Linked DNA regions of Lichenihabitans psoromatis. The protein of the gene in region 1 interacts with the protein of each later gene in a pairwise test. Links are inferred from orthologs where the notes say so. Each region holds a gene or a part of one and is shown in the gene's direction. Other genes may lie near its edges.

Evidence for each region.
Region 2: the proteins of EY713_RS14340 (region 1) and grpE interact in binary tests that used the Escherichia coli proteins (3 or more experiments, as listed by UniProt). The link is inferred for Lichenihabitans psoromatis from one-to-one orthologs.

What each region holds. Positions count from the first base shown.
Region 1 is NZ_CP036515.1:3,085,891-3,093,859, forward strand. The notes cover bases 2,893-5,868. They hold EY713_RS14340 (Nramp family divalent metal transporter), read left to right. Parts: upstream 2,893-3,728; coding sequence 3,729-5,009; downstream 5,010-5,868. Other genes in these bases: EY713_RS14330 (ABC transporter ATP-binding protein), read left to right, coding at 2,893-3,159; mntR (manganese-binding transcriptional regulator MntR), read right to left, coding at 3,166-3,603; EY713_RS14345 (dienelactone hydrolase family protein), read right to left, coding at 5,026-5,868. Outside these bases: EY713_RS14315 (ABC transporter substrate-binding protein), read left to right, coding at 1-218; EY713_RS14320 (ABC transporter permease), read left to right, coding at 399-1,280; EY713_RS14325 (ABC transporter permease), read left to right, coding at 1,277-2,059; more of EY713_RS14330, read left to right, coding at 2,089-2,892; more of EY713_RS14345, read right to left, coding at 5,869-5,892; EY713_RS14350 (2Fe-2S iron-sulfur cluster-binding protein), read right to left, coding at 5,987-6,307; EY713_RS14355 (DUF934 domain-containing protein), read right to left, coding at 6,367-6,870; EY713_RS14360 (phosphoadenylyl-sulfate reductase), read right to left, coding at 6,870-7,604; EY713_RS14365 (nitrite/sulfite reductase), read right to left, coding at 7,609-7,969. UniProt on the Escherichia coli protein: H(+)-stimulated, divalent metal cation uptake system. Involved in manganese and iron uptake. Can also transport cadmium, cobalt, zinc and to a lesser extent nickel and copper. Involved in response to reactive oxygen.
Region 2 is NZ_CP036515.1:4,354,526-4,359,884, reverse strand. The notes cover bases 2,503-5,321. They hold grpE (nucleotide exchange factor GrpE), read left to right. Parts: upstream 2,503-3,527; coding sequence 3,528-4,115; downstream 4,116-5,321. Other genes in these bases: EY713_RS20385 (methyltransferase domain-containing protein), read right to left, coding at 4,420-5,307; EY713_RS20390 (hypothetical protein), read left to right, coding at 4,142-4,408; EY713_RS20400 ([protein-PII] uridylyltransferase), read left to right, coding at 2,503-3,465. Outside these bases: EY713_RS20405 (GNAT family N-acetyltransferase), read left to right, coding at 1-522; more of EY713_RS20400, read left to right, coding at 640-2,502. UniProt on the Escherichia coli protein: Participates actively in the response to hyperosmotic and heat shock by preventing the aggregation of stress-denatured proteins, in association with DnaK and GrpE. It is the nucleotide exchange factor for DnaK and may function as a thermosensor.

The sequences.
Region 1 (7,969 bases):
CAGACGAGGGGCAGATCGGCTTCCTCAAAGGCTACTGCCACCCGATCCGCTTCCAGAACCTCGTCGACGACAAGAAGGTGGACGCCGCTCTCCTGGCGAAGCTGCCGCCGGCCGAAGCCTATGCGACTGCCGTCTTCCCGACGCTCGCCGAGCAGGATGCCGCCAAGCCGATCATCACGAAGCAGTGGGATTCGGTGGTCGGATCGAACGTTAAGTAATCCACGCCGAAACCCCCGGGAGCGTCGCTCCCGGGGGCCGCAATCGAGAGCGCTGGCGCGATCCTTGCTGGCTGATCGACGCGTGCGATGCGCGCGATGATCAGGCTGGCAGTCGGCAAGCGCAGCGCAGAAATCTTGCCGCCAAGGAGCACCATGGAGCAGACTGCCGCCAGCCTGACGATGCCCGCGATCAACAGCCCGCCCGCGCGATCGCAAGCCCGGATGTCGATGGCTTGGATCGGGATCGTGCCGTTTGCGGTCTTCGCGCTTCTCTTCCTGTTGTTGCCGACCGGCTTCCTTGTCGTCGGCGCTTTTCAGGATGCTGCCGGCAATTTTACATTTACGAACATCGTCCACCTGTTTCAGCCGACGATCCTCAGCGCCTATTGGATCAGCTTCGAGATCAGCGCCGCCTCGGCGCTAGGCGGAGCGCTTCTCGGCTTCATGCTGGCTTGGGCTGTCGTACTCGGCGGCCTGCCGAAATGGCTGCGTCCGACGCTGATGACATTTTGTGGCGTCGCCTCGAATTTCGCCGGACTACCGCTCGCCTTTGCGTTTCTCGCCACGCTCGGGCGTACGGGTCTCGTCACGGCTTTCCTGAGCCAAGCCTTCGACATCAACATCTATCGGTCGGGGTTCAATATCCTGAGCTTTTGGGGGCTGGCGCTCACCTATCTCTATTTTCAAATCCCGCTGATGGTTCTGATTTTGACGCCAGCGCTCGATGGTCTGAAGACCGAGTGGCGGGAGGCCTCCTCGATCCTCGGCGCAACACGGCGGCAATATTGGACCCATATCGCGTTGCCGATCCTGTGGCCGAGCCTGCTCGGCACGACACTCCTGCTCTTCGCTAATTCGTTCGGGGCGATCGCGACCGCTTACGGCTTGACCGGGAGTTCGCTCAACATCGTCACGATCCTGCTTTACGCGCAAATTCGCGGCGACGTGCTGCATGACCAGAACCTCGGCTATGCGCTGGCGCTCGGCATGATCCTGATCACCGGCCTCTCGAACGCGGCCTATATCGTCTTGCGGACCCGCAGCGAAAGGTGGCTGCAGTGAAGAGCGAAAGGATCGGCGCCTGGATCGCCCTGCTGATCGGCGCGAGCTATTTCATCATCCCGCTCATCGCGACGTTCGAGTTCTCGCTGCGGATCAAGCGTGGCCAATATAGTTTCGAGGCCTATCGCATCGTCTTTTCGGACCCGCGCTTCCAGGCGACGTTCCTCTATTCGACGATCGTCGCGGTCGCCACGATCGTCGTGGGCGTGATGCTGGTGGTGCCGACCGCCTATTGGCTCCAATTACGTCTGCCGCGTCTGCGTCCCTACGTCGAATTCATCACGCTGCTGCCCCTCGTGATCCCGGCCATCGTGCTCGTCTTCGGTTATCTCCGGATGTATAACTCGTCGTCCTGGCTGCCGATGACCGCGAACCCCACCAGCACCAACGTGCTGCTGACCTTCGGCTATGTCACGCTGGCGCTCCCTTACATGTATCGCGCCGTCGACACGGGACTTCGAACCATCGACGTGCGGCGCTTGACCGAGGCCGCACAGATTCTCGGCGCGCGCTGGCCGACGATCCTGTTTCGGGTGATCTTTCCGAATATCCGATCCGCCATCCTCAGCGGGGCTTTTCTGACTTTCGCGATCGTGATTGGCGAATTCACGCTGGCAAGCCTGCTCGATCGGCCTGCGTTCGGTCCCTACCTCCAGTTGGTCGGGGCCAACCGCGCCTACGAACCATCGGCCCTGGCCATCATTGCCTTCTTGGTCACCTGGGCCTGTATGGGCCTGATCCAACTCTTTGCCCGCGACCGAACCCTTGCGACATCCTGATCGTACAATCCCTCGAGCGAGGCTCTCCGATGAAGTTTCTTGAAATCGACGGCCTGCGGAAATCCTACGGGACCAATCAGGTGGTCAAGAATTTCGAGATCTCGGTCGAGCGCGGCGAGTTCGTCTCGTTCCTCGGCCCGAGCGGCTGCGGCAAGACCACCTGCCTCCGGATGATCGCCGGGTTCGAAACCCCCTCGCATGGCACCATCAAGGTTGCGGGAAAAGATATCACGCATCTGCCGCCGAACGAGCGCGACGTCGGCATGGTGTTCCAATCCTATGCCCTGTTTCCAAACATGACCGTGGCGCAGAACGTGGCGTTCGGGCTCAAAGTCGCCAAGAAACCCGCGGCCGAGATCAAGACGCGGGTCGGCGAAATGCTTGACCTCATCAAACTGCCGCAACTGGCCGATCGCTATCCCTATCAACTGTCGGGTGGCCAGCAGCAGCGTGTCGCCTTGGCGCGCGCCATCGCGACCAAGCCGCAACTCCTGCTGCTCGACGAGCCGCTCTCGGCACTCGATGCCAAGATCCGCGTGTCCTTGCGGGAGGAGATCCGGTCGCTGCAGCGCGCCCTCGGGATCACGACGATTTTCGTGACCCACGACCAGGAAGAAGCCCTGTCGATGTCCGATCGCATCGTCGTATTGAGCGAGGGGCGCGTCGAACAACTTGGCACGCCGTTCGATATCTACAATCACCCGAAAACGCGGTTTGTCGCTTCGTTCGTCGGAACCCTCAATGTTCTGTCGGGCCGCGTCATCGATGCCTCGCAGGCCCGCGTGTCCATCGACGGGCAGGAGGTCAAGCTGGGTCAGTTGGTCGATGGCGATGCGGGTGCCGTTTGCACGCTGGCGCTGCGGCCAGAAGCGATCGTGATCGGTCGCGCCGAGGGGGGAGCCAACAACCTCACGGGCCAGATCGAGGACGTGAGCTTTCTGGGCGCCGTCGTCCGCATTCGGGTGCGCTTCGGTGAAAACTGGGTCGTGCTGGACACGTTCAATTCGCCCGCTTCGCCGCCGCCCGAGCGTGGTGCGACCGTCACGGTCAGCTTTTCGCCGGCCGGCCTCATTCCGCTGCAGGAGCAACGCGCCGCCTGAGATGGATCAGCGGGTCAGTCGTTCGAAAGCTTTCAGTGTCTCGTCGCTGACATGATGTTCGATGCCTTCGGCATCTCGTTCGGCGACCTCGGCCGATACACCGATGGTCTTCAGGAAATTGACCACGATCTGGTGCCGGATCCGTGCCTGATCCGCGAGCGCGATGCCGGCGGGTGTGAGATGCAGATCGCCATACCGCTGCGCCAGCACGAAGCCTTCTCGTTTCAGGCGAGACACTGTCTTGGCCACGGTGGCTTGCGTGACACCGAAGCGGCAGGCGAGATCGATTGACCTTGCCTCGCCTTTATCGGCAATGAGCGCCGCGATCATCTCGACATAATCCTCGGTCAGCGCATTGCGACGCGCTTCGCGGGTGACGCGAAAGCCCTCGGCTTGTTCCAAAACCGCCAAAGCGGGTGCGACTCTTTTGGCGGCTTGCTGCAAAACTCGATCCGATCCGAATTCTGCCTTGACATTAACACAGCTCGCCACAACATTCGACTTAGCCAAGGCTAAGATTTGGAGCGATGTTTTTGGGACGTCTTCTCGCCACCGAGATACCTGCGACGATGACGGATCGAACGAGATCGGCCATTCGTGACGTGCTGGATGGTCGCCGCGGCGGACTGCGCGCGATCATGCCGTTCGTCGGCCCGGCTGTGATCGCCTCGATCGCCTATATGGACCCCGGCAATTTCGCGACCAACATCCAGGCGGGTGCCAAATATGGCTACCAGCTTTTGTGGGTCGTGGTTGTGGCGAACATCATCGCGATGTTGTTCCAGGCCTTGTCGGCCCGGCTCGGGATCGTCACCGGCCGCAACTTGGCCGAGCTCTGCCGCGATCATTTTTCCAAACGCGCGGTATGGGGCATGTGGGGCATCAGCGAGATCGCCGCGATGGCGACCGATCTGGCTGAATTCGTCGGTGGTGCCATCGGCCTGTCGCTGCTGTTCCACATTCCGCTTCTGGTCGGGATGATCATCACGGCCATTCTGACCTATGCGATTCTCATGATCGAGCGACGTGGGTTTCGCCCGCTCGAGCTTTGTATCGGCTCGCTCGTGACCGTGATCGGGCTCTGCTATCTCATCGAAATGTTTCTTGCACCCGTCGATTGGGCAGCGGTCGGGTTTCATGCCGTCGTCCCGCAGCTTGACGGCAGCGCGCTGACGATCGCGGTCGGGATCGTCGGTGCGACCGTGATGCCCCACGCGATCTATCTTCATTCCGGCCTGACCCAGCACCGCACCAATGTCCTCAACGATGGCGACCGCGCCAAGCTGCTGCGGTTTTCCAATCGAGAAGTTGTTGTGGCTCTGACCTTCGCCGGCCTCGTCAACATGGCGATGGTCATCATGGCCTCGAGTGCATTTCACGCCGGCCATAGCGATGTCGCCGAGATCGAGACAGCCTATCGGACGTTGACGCCGCTCCTGGGTTCGGCTGCCGCCGTCATCTTCCTGGTGTCGCTCATCGCGTCGGGTATTTCGAGTTCGGTGGTCGGCACGATGGCGGGCCAGATGATCATGCAAGGCTTCGTTCGCGTGTCGATCCCGGTCGCGATCCGCCGGCTTATCACCATGGTGCCGGCCTTCGTGGTCGTGGCGATCGGCGTGAACGTCACCGATGCCTTGGTCTACAGCCAGGTCGTCCTGAGTTTCGCGCTTCCGATCCCCATGATCGCGCTCGTGATCTTCACGCGCCGCGTCGACATCATGGGGCGGTTCGCGACCGGCAGACTGGTCGGCTACGCCGCCATCGCCGCGACCGTCGTGGTGCTGCTGCTCAACGTCGTGTTGATCTTGCAGGCGTGTGGCATCGCGGTGCCGCTGCTGCCGAGCGCCTGATCGAGGCTCTCGGCCTTCAGACGACGCCATATTGTTTGAACCAGCCTTGTGCGCGGGCCCAAGCATCCTCTGCGGCCGCCTTGTGATAGCTTGGGCGATAATCGGCGAAAAACCCGTGCGGCGTATCGGGATAGACCACGATCTCGGCGGGGCTCTTGGCCCGGCTCAGCCCAGCCCGCATCTGCTCGATGAGAGCTGCGGGGATGTTGTCGTCCTTGCCGCCATACAGTCCCAGCACCGGCGTCTTGATCGTACTCACGATGTCGAGCGGGTTTTGCGGCTTGAGGGTCGATGTCGGCGAAGCCTTCCCACCAAGGATGCCGTAGAAGGCGACGGCCGCTTTCAGGTCCTTTTTGTGCGCGGCATAGAGCCAGATGATGCGGCCCCCCCAGCAGAAGCCGGTCGCGCCAAGGCGCGCGGTGTCGCCGCCGCCGCTTGCCTTGGCGAACGCCACCGTGTTGTCAAGGTCCGCCATCACCTGGGCGTCCGGCACGTTCGGGACAATCTCGGTGACGATCTTTTGGATGTCGGCAGTGCTCGGATCACCCTGGCGGGCGTAGAGTTCCGGCGCAATCGCGTAATAGCCGAGCTTGGCGAAGCGGCGGCAGACATCCTTGATGTGTTCGTGAACCCCGAAGATTTCCTGGATCACCAGCATGACCGGAAATGGGCCGGGGCCGGACGGCATCGCCCGATAGGCCGGGATGTCGACCCCGAGCGAAGGCACCTGAACCTCGCCGGCCACCAAACCATCGGAGGAGGTCGTGATGGTCTGGGCCGAAACCGGCTGCACCGCCAGTGCGAATCCAAGCGCCAGGCTGGTTTTCAGGAAGGCGCGGCGGCCGCCGTCTGTGGCCGAAGAGTTCGTCGGGTCATCGCTCATGAATCATCCTGTCGAAAGGCATCGGCCGAGCCGCCGCATCGACCTTCTAAACGAGGATTGTGTCAGATCGCCGGACCGCCTGTCATCCTCGGCGTCAGTCCGGTTCCGACCCTGGCGCAAGCGTGACCTTAAGACCGTCGAGATCGGGACGCATCAAGATCTGGCAGGAGAGGCGGGAGTTCGGCTCGACATGCGGCGCCTCGTCAAGCTTATCCATCTCTTCATCGGTGGGCGGGATGAGGACGGCGGACCAGTCCGGATCGACATAAACATGGCAGGTCGCGCAGGCACAGGCGCCCCCGCATTCGGCTTTGATCCCGAGATCCCAGTCACGTATAATCTCCATGACGCGCCAGCCCTCGAGAGCCTCCACCCGGTGCTCAAAGCCCGCATGGTCGACGACCCGGAGCGTCAGCGTTGCGTCGCCATCGGAGCCTTGGTCACCACCGTCGCGATCGAGAACCTGCGCGTCGGTCAAAGCGCGCGTCGTGTCCAGGCGCGCGGCGTTCCGTCCCGCGTTTCGGGTCCGAACCCAGGCTGTCCAAACGTGGTCATGAACGGGCTTTTGCCGCTGCGGATCGCCTTCAGGGTAGGCTCGTTGTCGATCTCGAAAGCATCGAAGCCGCATCGGGCCATCAGTTGCAACTGATCCCACAACACGTCTCCGACAGCGCGCAACTCACCCTCGAAACCGTGCTCACGCAGGAGCGCGGCTTTCGAGAAGGCACGACCATCGCCGAACTTCGGGAACGCAAGAGCGATGACCCAAAAGCGAGGCAGGTCTTGGATGATGTCGTCGATCATCTCGCCGGCTTCCAGCACAAGACCGACCGGTTGATTGGCACCCTGCAACGTGTCGCGTACGGCCTTCCACTGCGCCAAGCCGAAGATGAGGCGCGCGCCTTGCGGGGCAGGGAGATCCGCAGACGCGGCTTGCCACTGATTGTCGATGAAGGCGCCGTTTTTGTATAAAGCCATCAGATCCCCGCCCCGCCACTGACGACCCCGAGGTGGATGCCGCATTCGGTTTTGGACTTACCCCGCCAACGGCCGGCTCGCGCGTCTTCGCCCGGCTTCACCGGTGAGGTGCACGGAATGCAGCCGATCGACAGGTAGTTCTTGGCGACGAGCCGATGCCGGGGCAAATCATGCGCGTCGAGATAGGAGAGGATGCGGGTGGCCGACCAACTCGCGAGTGGGTTGATCTTCGTCCGTGTGCCTTCGGCCTCGAACAGCGGCAGCGCGGCCCGCGTGTCGCTTTGAAACCGCTTGCGGCCCGTGATCCAGGCGTCGAAGCCGTCGACGGCGCGGCCTAGCGGCATCACCTTGCGGACTTCGCAACATTGGTCGGGGTTGGTCGACCACAAGAACGTCTCGGGGTCGAAGGCGGCGATATCCTCGGGCGTTGGTGAAAAGGCCTGGACGTTGGTGAGGCCGAGCAAGGCCACGAGTTCGTCCCGATAAGCCAGAGTCTCGGGGAATAAGTGACCCGTATCGACGAAAATGACCGGCGTCGCCGTGTCGATGGTCGAGACCATATGGAGCAAGACAGCCGAGTCCGCCCCAAAGCTCGACACCAATGCGATGCGGCCGGGATACAGGTCCTGGATCGCGAGCCGCAGGACTGCGCGCGCGTCGAGAGCGACGAAACGCTCCTCGAACCGTGACGCAGCCGTGTAGTCGCCGAAAAGACTGACGTCCAAAACGCCCATGGGACTAGATTCCTGCGCCCGTGTCTTTTTCGTAGAGCGCTTGCTTAAAGGGAGCCATGCCGACGCGGCGGAACGCCGTCAGGAACGTCTCGGATTTGTCGTGCCGCAGCCCAAGATAAGTGTCGACCACCGTCTCGACGGCATCGACCACGTCCTCGGACGAAAAGCCTGGGCCGGTCAGATCACCCAGCGAACATGTCTCGTCGGCGGTCCCGCCAAGCGTGATCTGGTAGGTTTCGACGCCTTTGCGCTCAAGACCAAGAATGCCGATGTGGCCGACGTGGTGATGGCCGCAAGCATTGATGCAGCCCGAGATCTTGATCTTGAGATCACCAACCTCGATGGCGCGAGCGCCTTCGCCGAAC
Region 2 (5,359 bases), 1.3 Mb from region 1 along the record:
GATGCTGAGGCGATCGAGAGGGGCGCGGGCGATCTCGGGACCATTCTGCTCGATTGCGTGGAGGGCGGAGCATCTGTCTCCTTCATGGAGGGCTTGAGCTCGCATGAGGCGGAGGCCGTCTATCGTGAAACAGCCGACGACGTCCTCGCTGGCCACCGCCTGGTTCTTGGCGGCTATATCGGGGAGGCGTTACGCGGGACCGTCCAGGTCATTCTCGCAACGCCGCAGAATCAGCCTCATCGGGCCGAATTGTCGCGTTTGCTGGTGCACCGATCGGCAAGATGGCGCGGCCTTGGTCGGGCTCTTGTGTTGCGGGCGGAGCGCGAGGCGGCGGCGCGCGGCAAGACGCTGATGTGTCTCGATACGACGTCGGGAAGTTTAGCCGAGCGGCTTTATGCTGGCCTCGGGTATCAGCGGGTTGGTGTCATCCCCGGCTATGCGCTGCACCCGAACGGCATTCCGTCCGATGCCGTCTTCTTCTGGAAAAATCTCCCGGCGCAGGAGGCACTTTCGGCGATGTGAGGGTGCTTTCCGGTTAACCCCGGGCCACGTCACGGTCATCGATTTTGCGACCTTGCGCGCATCGCAAGCGTTAGCGGCACCATACCCATCCGCATGATCCCGCGTTAGGATGTCGCCATGTCAATGGTCTCGCTCCGTCCGTCATCCGCCGCCCGTGATTCGCTGGCGCTCGATCGCGTCGCGCTCGAGGGTGCGATCGCGGCGCTTTATGCCGACGCCGAGGCGCCGCGCGAGGGCATCCGAAAGTCGGTCGTGGAACTCTTCCGGACCGCCCTGACGAGTGGGCGGGCCGCGATCACGGAGAGGTTCCTCGAAGAGGGCGGCGGTCTTCACTGCGCGCGCCGTCTCGCGGCTCTGCAGGACGAGATCATCCAGGCGATCCACGCCTATGTGCTGCGCCACGTCTACCCACTCGACAAGCCGACGGATGCGGAGCGCCTGTGTGTCGTCGCGGTCGGCGGCTACGGCCGGGGGACACTGGCGCCGGGTTCGGACATCGATCTGCTGTTTCTGCTTCCCTACAAGCAGACCGCCTGGGGCGAGAGCGTCGTCGAGGCCATCCTCTACGTCTTGTGGGACTTGCGCCAAAAGGTGGGGCACGCAACCCGGTCGGTGGATGAGTGCATCCGGCAGGCGAAGGCCGACATGACGATTCGCACCTCGTTGATCGAGGCGCGCTGGATCGAGGGCGACAAAGCATTGTTCGCCGACCTGCAAACTCGGTTCGACAAGGAGGTCGTTCAAAAGACCGCCCGCGAATTCGTCGCCGCCAAACTTGCCGAACGCGAGGTGCGGATCAACCGCGCCGGTGTGTCGCGTTACGTCGTCGAGCCCAACGTGAAGGAAGGCAAAGGCGGCCTGCGCGACCTCAACACCTTGTTCTGGATCGCCCATTACGTCTACCGCGTCTCCGACAGCGAGGATCTGGTCGCGGCCGGCCTCTTCACTCGGCATGAGTTCAAGCTCTTTCGGCGCTGCGAGGAGTTTCTGTGGCGGGTGCGCTGTCACCTGCATCTGCTGGCCGGGCGAGCCGAGGAGCGCCTCAGCTTCGATTATCAACGCGTCATCGCCGAGCGGCTCGGCTACGGCTCACACAACGGCTTGTCGGCCGTCGAACGCTTCATGAAACACTATTTTCTGATCGCCAAGGACGTCGGCGATCTCACCGCCATCGTCTGCGCGGCGATGGAGGAGAAGGAAGCCAAGCCTCCCGCGACGCTCAACCGCCTGATGGGGACGCTGCTGCGAAAGATCCGTACGATCCCCGGCAGCGATACCTTCGCGATCGAGGTCGATCGCATCACGGTCGCGCATAAAGATGCGTTCGAGCGGGATCCTGTGAATTTGATCCGGCTGTTCTGGGCCTCCGACCATTACGCTTTGCCGATCCATCCTGACGCCACGCGCCTCGTGACGCTGTCGCTTCGCCGGATCGACGCCAAAGTCCGGCACGACCCGGAAGCCAACCGGCTCTTCATGGATATTTTGACATCGCGCAATTCGCCCGAGATCGTGCTGCGCCGGATGAACGAGGCGGGCGTCCTTCGCCGCTTCATCCCGGAATTCGGCCGTGTCGTCGCGATGATGCAGTTCAACATGTACCATCATTATACGGTGGACGAGCACCTGTTGCGGGCTGTCGGCAACCTGTCGGAGATCGACGGCGGCCGCACCAAGGAGGACCACCCGCTCGCCAATGAGCTGATGCCGACCGTCGCGGCTCGGCGCGCCCTCTATGTCGCGGTGTTCCTGCACGATGTCGCCAAAGGCCGCGAGCAGGATCATTCGACGGCGGGCGCCGAGCTTGCTCGCACGATCGGGCCGCGGTTCGGCCTCAGCGAAACCGAGACTGACCTCGTCGCGTGGCTGATCGCGCACCACCTCGTGATGTCCAATACGGCCCAGAGCCGCGACCTCGCGGACCGACGCACGATCGAGACATTCGCCGAGATCGTGCAGACGACCGAACAGTTGAAATGCCTTTTGATCCTGACGATCTGCGACATTCGGGCGGTTGGGCCCGGGGTCTGGAACGGCTGGAAGGGTCAATTGCTCCGGACCCTCTATTACGAGACCGAGCGGTTGATCGTCGGCCAGTCGCAGCCGATCGCCTGGGGCGAGCGCCTGGCAACGTCCCATAGCGAGTTGCGGGCAGCGTTGCCGACGTGGTCGGAAGAGGAATTAAACGCCTATGTGGGTCGGCATTATCCGCCCTATTGGCTGCGGGTGGATCTGCCCAGCAAGGTCCGCCATGCCGAATTGCTGCGCTCGGTCGCGGGCCAATCCGCGCCTTTGGTGATCAAGATCGAGACCGACGCGTTCCGCGCCATCACCGAATTGACGTTGGTGACGACAGATCATCCGCGCCTTCTCTCGATCATCGCCGGGGCCTGTGCGACCGCCGGCGCCAATATCGTCGATGCCCAGATCTTCACGACGACTGACGGCTTGGCGCTCGACACGTTTTCGGTGTCGCGCGCGTTCGAGCAGGATGCCGACGAGGAGCGGCGCGCCGGCCGTATCGCAAATGCGATTTCGCGGACCCTGCGTGGCGAAATTCGCTTGTCCGACGCGATCGCGGCGAAGGCCGGCCCGCCCAAGGGCCGCGATACGACCTTTCCGATCGAACCCGAGGTCATCGTCGACAATCAGGCCTCGAATCGGCATACCGTGCTTCAGGTGAGCGGCATCGACCGCCCGGCGCTGCTCTACGATCTCACCATCTCGATCGCGCGGCTGAACTTGAACATTGCCTCGGCGCATGTGGCGACCTTTGGCGAAAAGGCGGTCGACACCTTCTACGTGACCGACCTCACCGGCGCCAAGATCCTCGACGCCAATCGGCAGACGCTGATCCGCCGAACGTTATCGGGCATCTTCGGTGCGCCGGAGCGCGCCGTTCAGCCCCGGCCTGCGCCCGAGGTGGTCGGCCCATCCACATAGAATCTTGATTTTTACAGGGCCGCATCTGATATGCGCGGACGAGTGAACGTGAAATAGAGTGAATGATGATTGATCCGAATGCCGATCCGATCGACCCCGTCGATGACGCCGCTGCTCAACATGATGAGCGCGCGCAGACCCAGGGTGCCGCAGGGGAGCCCGATCCGTTCGTCGTCCTCGAAAACCTGACGGCCGAAAACGCGACCCTGAAGGACAAGGTTTTGCGGACCATGGCCGAGATGGAAAATGTGCGTCGCCGCACCGATAAGGAGGTGGCGGACAGCAAGCTTTACGGCGTCTCGAATTTCGCCCGCGAGATGCTGGCGGTCGCCGATAATCTTCACCGCGCTATCGCTAGCCTGCCGGCGGAGGCTCGCGCGGGGTCGGAAGCGGTCAAGACCCTGGTCGAAGGCGTCGAACTGACCGAGCGTGATCTGCTGTCCCGGCTTGCCCGCTTTAACGTTCGGCCGATCGAGCCGGAAGGCAAGAAGTTCGACCCGAATCTACACGAGGTTCTGTTCGAGGTGCCGGATGAGAGCATGCCGTCCGGAACCGTGAAGCAGGTCGTCGAGACCGGGTATACGATCGGCGACCGCGTGTTGCGGGCCGCTAAGGTCGGCGTGTCGCGCGGCGGCCCCAAGGTCAACTGACCCCATCGATCACATCGGAGCGAATCATGAGCGAGCCCGACGACCTTCTGTTCACGGTCGATCAGATCGCGACCGTGAGCACGGCGATGCGGGTGGCGCTCGGGTTGCCTCCGAAACACGTCGATGTGGCACATTTCGTTGCGATGATCTCGGACGAGATCGAGCATTTGCGTGCCGCCGGCTGGGACGATGCCGGCATTGCGGATTTCGTCCGCGAGACAACCGGCGAGCCGCTCCGGCAAGAGGCGCTGGCTGAGTTCTACGTGAAGCCGGAGCATCGCGGGCGGCGCTGAGCCCGCGTGCCTCATTCCATCGGTTTGGCGTTCAGCGCATCGGCGAGCCGCATCTTGGCCGAACCGGGTTTCAGCGGTTTTTGCTGGCTTTCATGCGGCGCCCATCCTGATAGCCAGACGAGCTCGAACGTCGCCCGAACGCGGCCGTCCGGGTCGCTGAACCGCTCCGCATAGATGGCGGCAGCCCGCAGCAGGAGAGACCGTGACATCGGCTTCCGGCTTCGCTCGACCATGGCGTTGGTGGCCCCCATGGCCCGAAGATCGTCCAGCAAGCCGAACATCGAGCTGTAGCGCACCGTCAGCGGTTCGCTATCGGTGACCGGCAGCGCCAGCGCGGCGCGCTGCATGAGGCTGCCAAGATCACGAAGATCGGAAAAAGGCGCGACGCGTGGACTGGCCCCGCCGGTGAGTTCGATTTCGGCTTGCGTCAGCGCGGCTCGGAGTTCGGTTAGGCTTTGGCCCCCCATCAGGCAGGCGATGACGAGACCGTCGGGCTTCAGCGCACGGCGGATCTGCACCAGAGCGCCGGGCAGGTCGTTGACGGCATGCAAGGCCAGCACCGACATGATGAGATCGAACCGCTCCGGCCCGAACGGCAGCAGTTCTTCGTCGCCGACGACCGTGAGCCAGCGTGGATCGGCGGCTTCGGCGATCCGCGCCGAACGCACGAGACGGGCCTCGGGCAGGGCGCCAGCAAGTCGGTCGGCCAGCGCCGGGGAGCCCGTCCCAAGGTCGAGAATATCGCGAAATTGCCGCTGCACCGGAGCCAGCCGGTCGACAGCATCCTCGGCTGCGCGGTCGAGCAGGAAGTCCCCGCCGCCGGAACGCGACCGCGCGAGGCGATGTCGCAGAAGCGGTCGATCGAAGATCGTGGGGGCCGAGAAGGGGGTCTGTGCCATCTCGGACGTTATGGCGCGAGGCGACGTCGGTTGAAAGGGCAGCCGGCTTTTC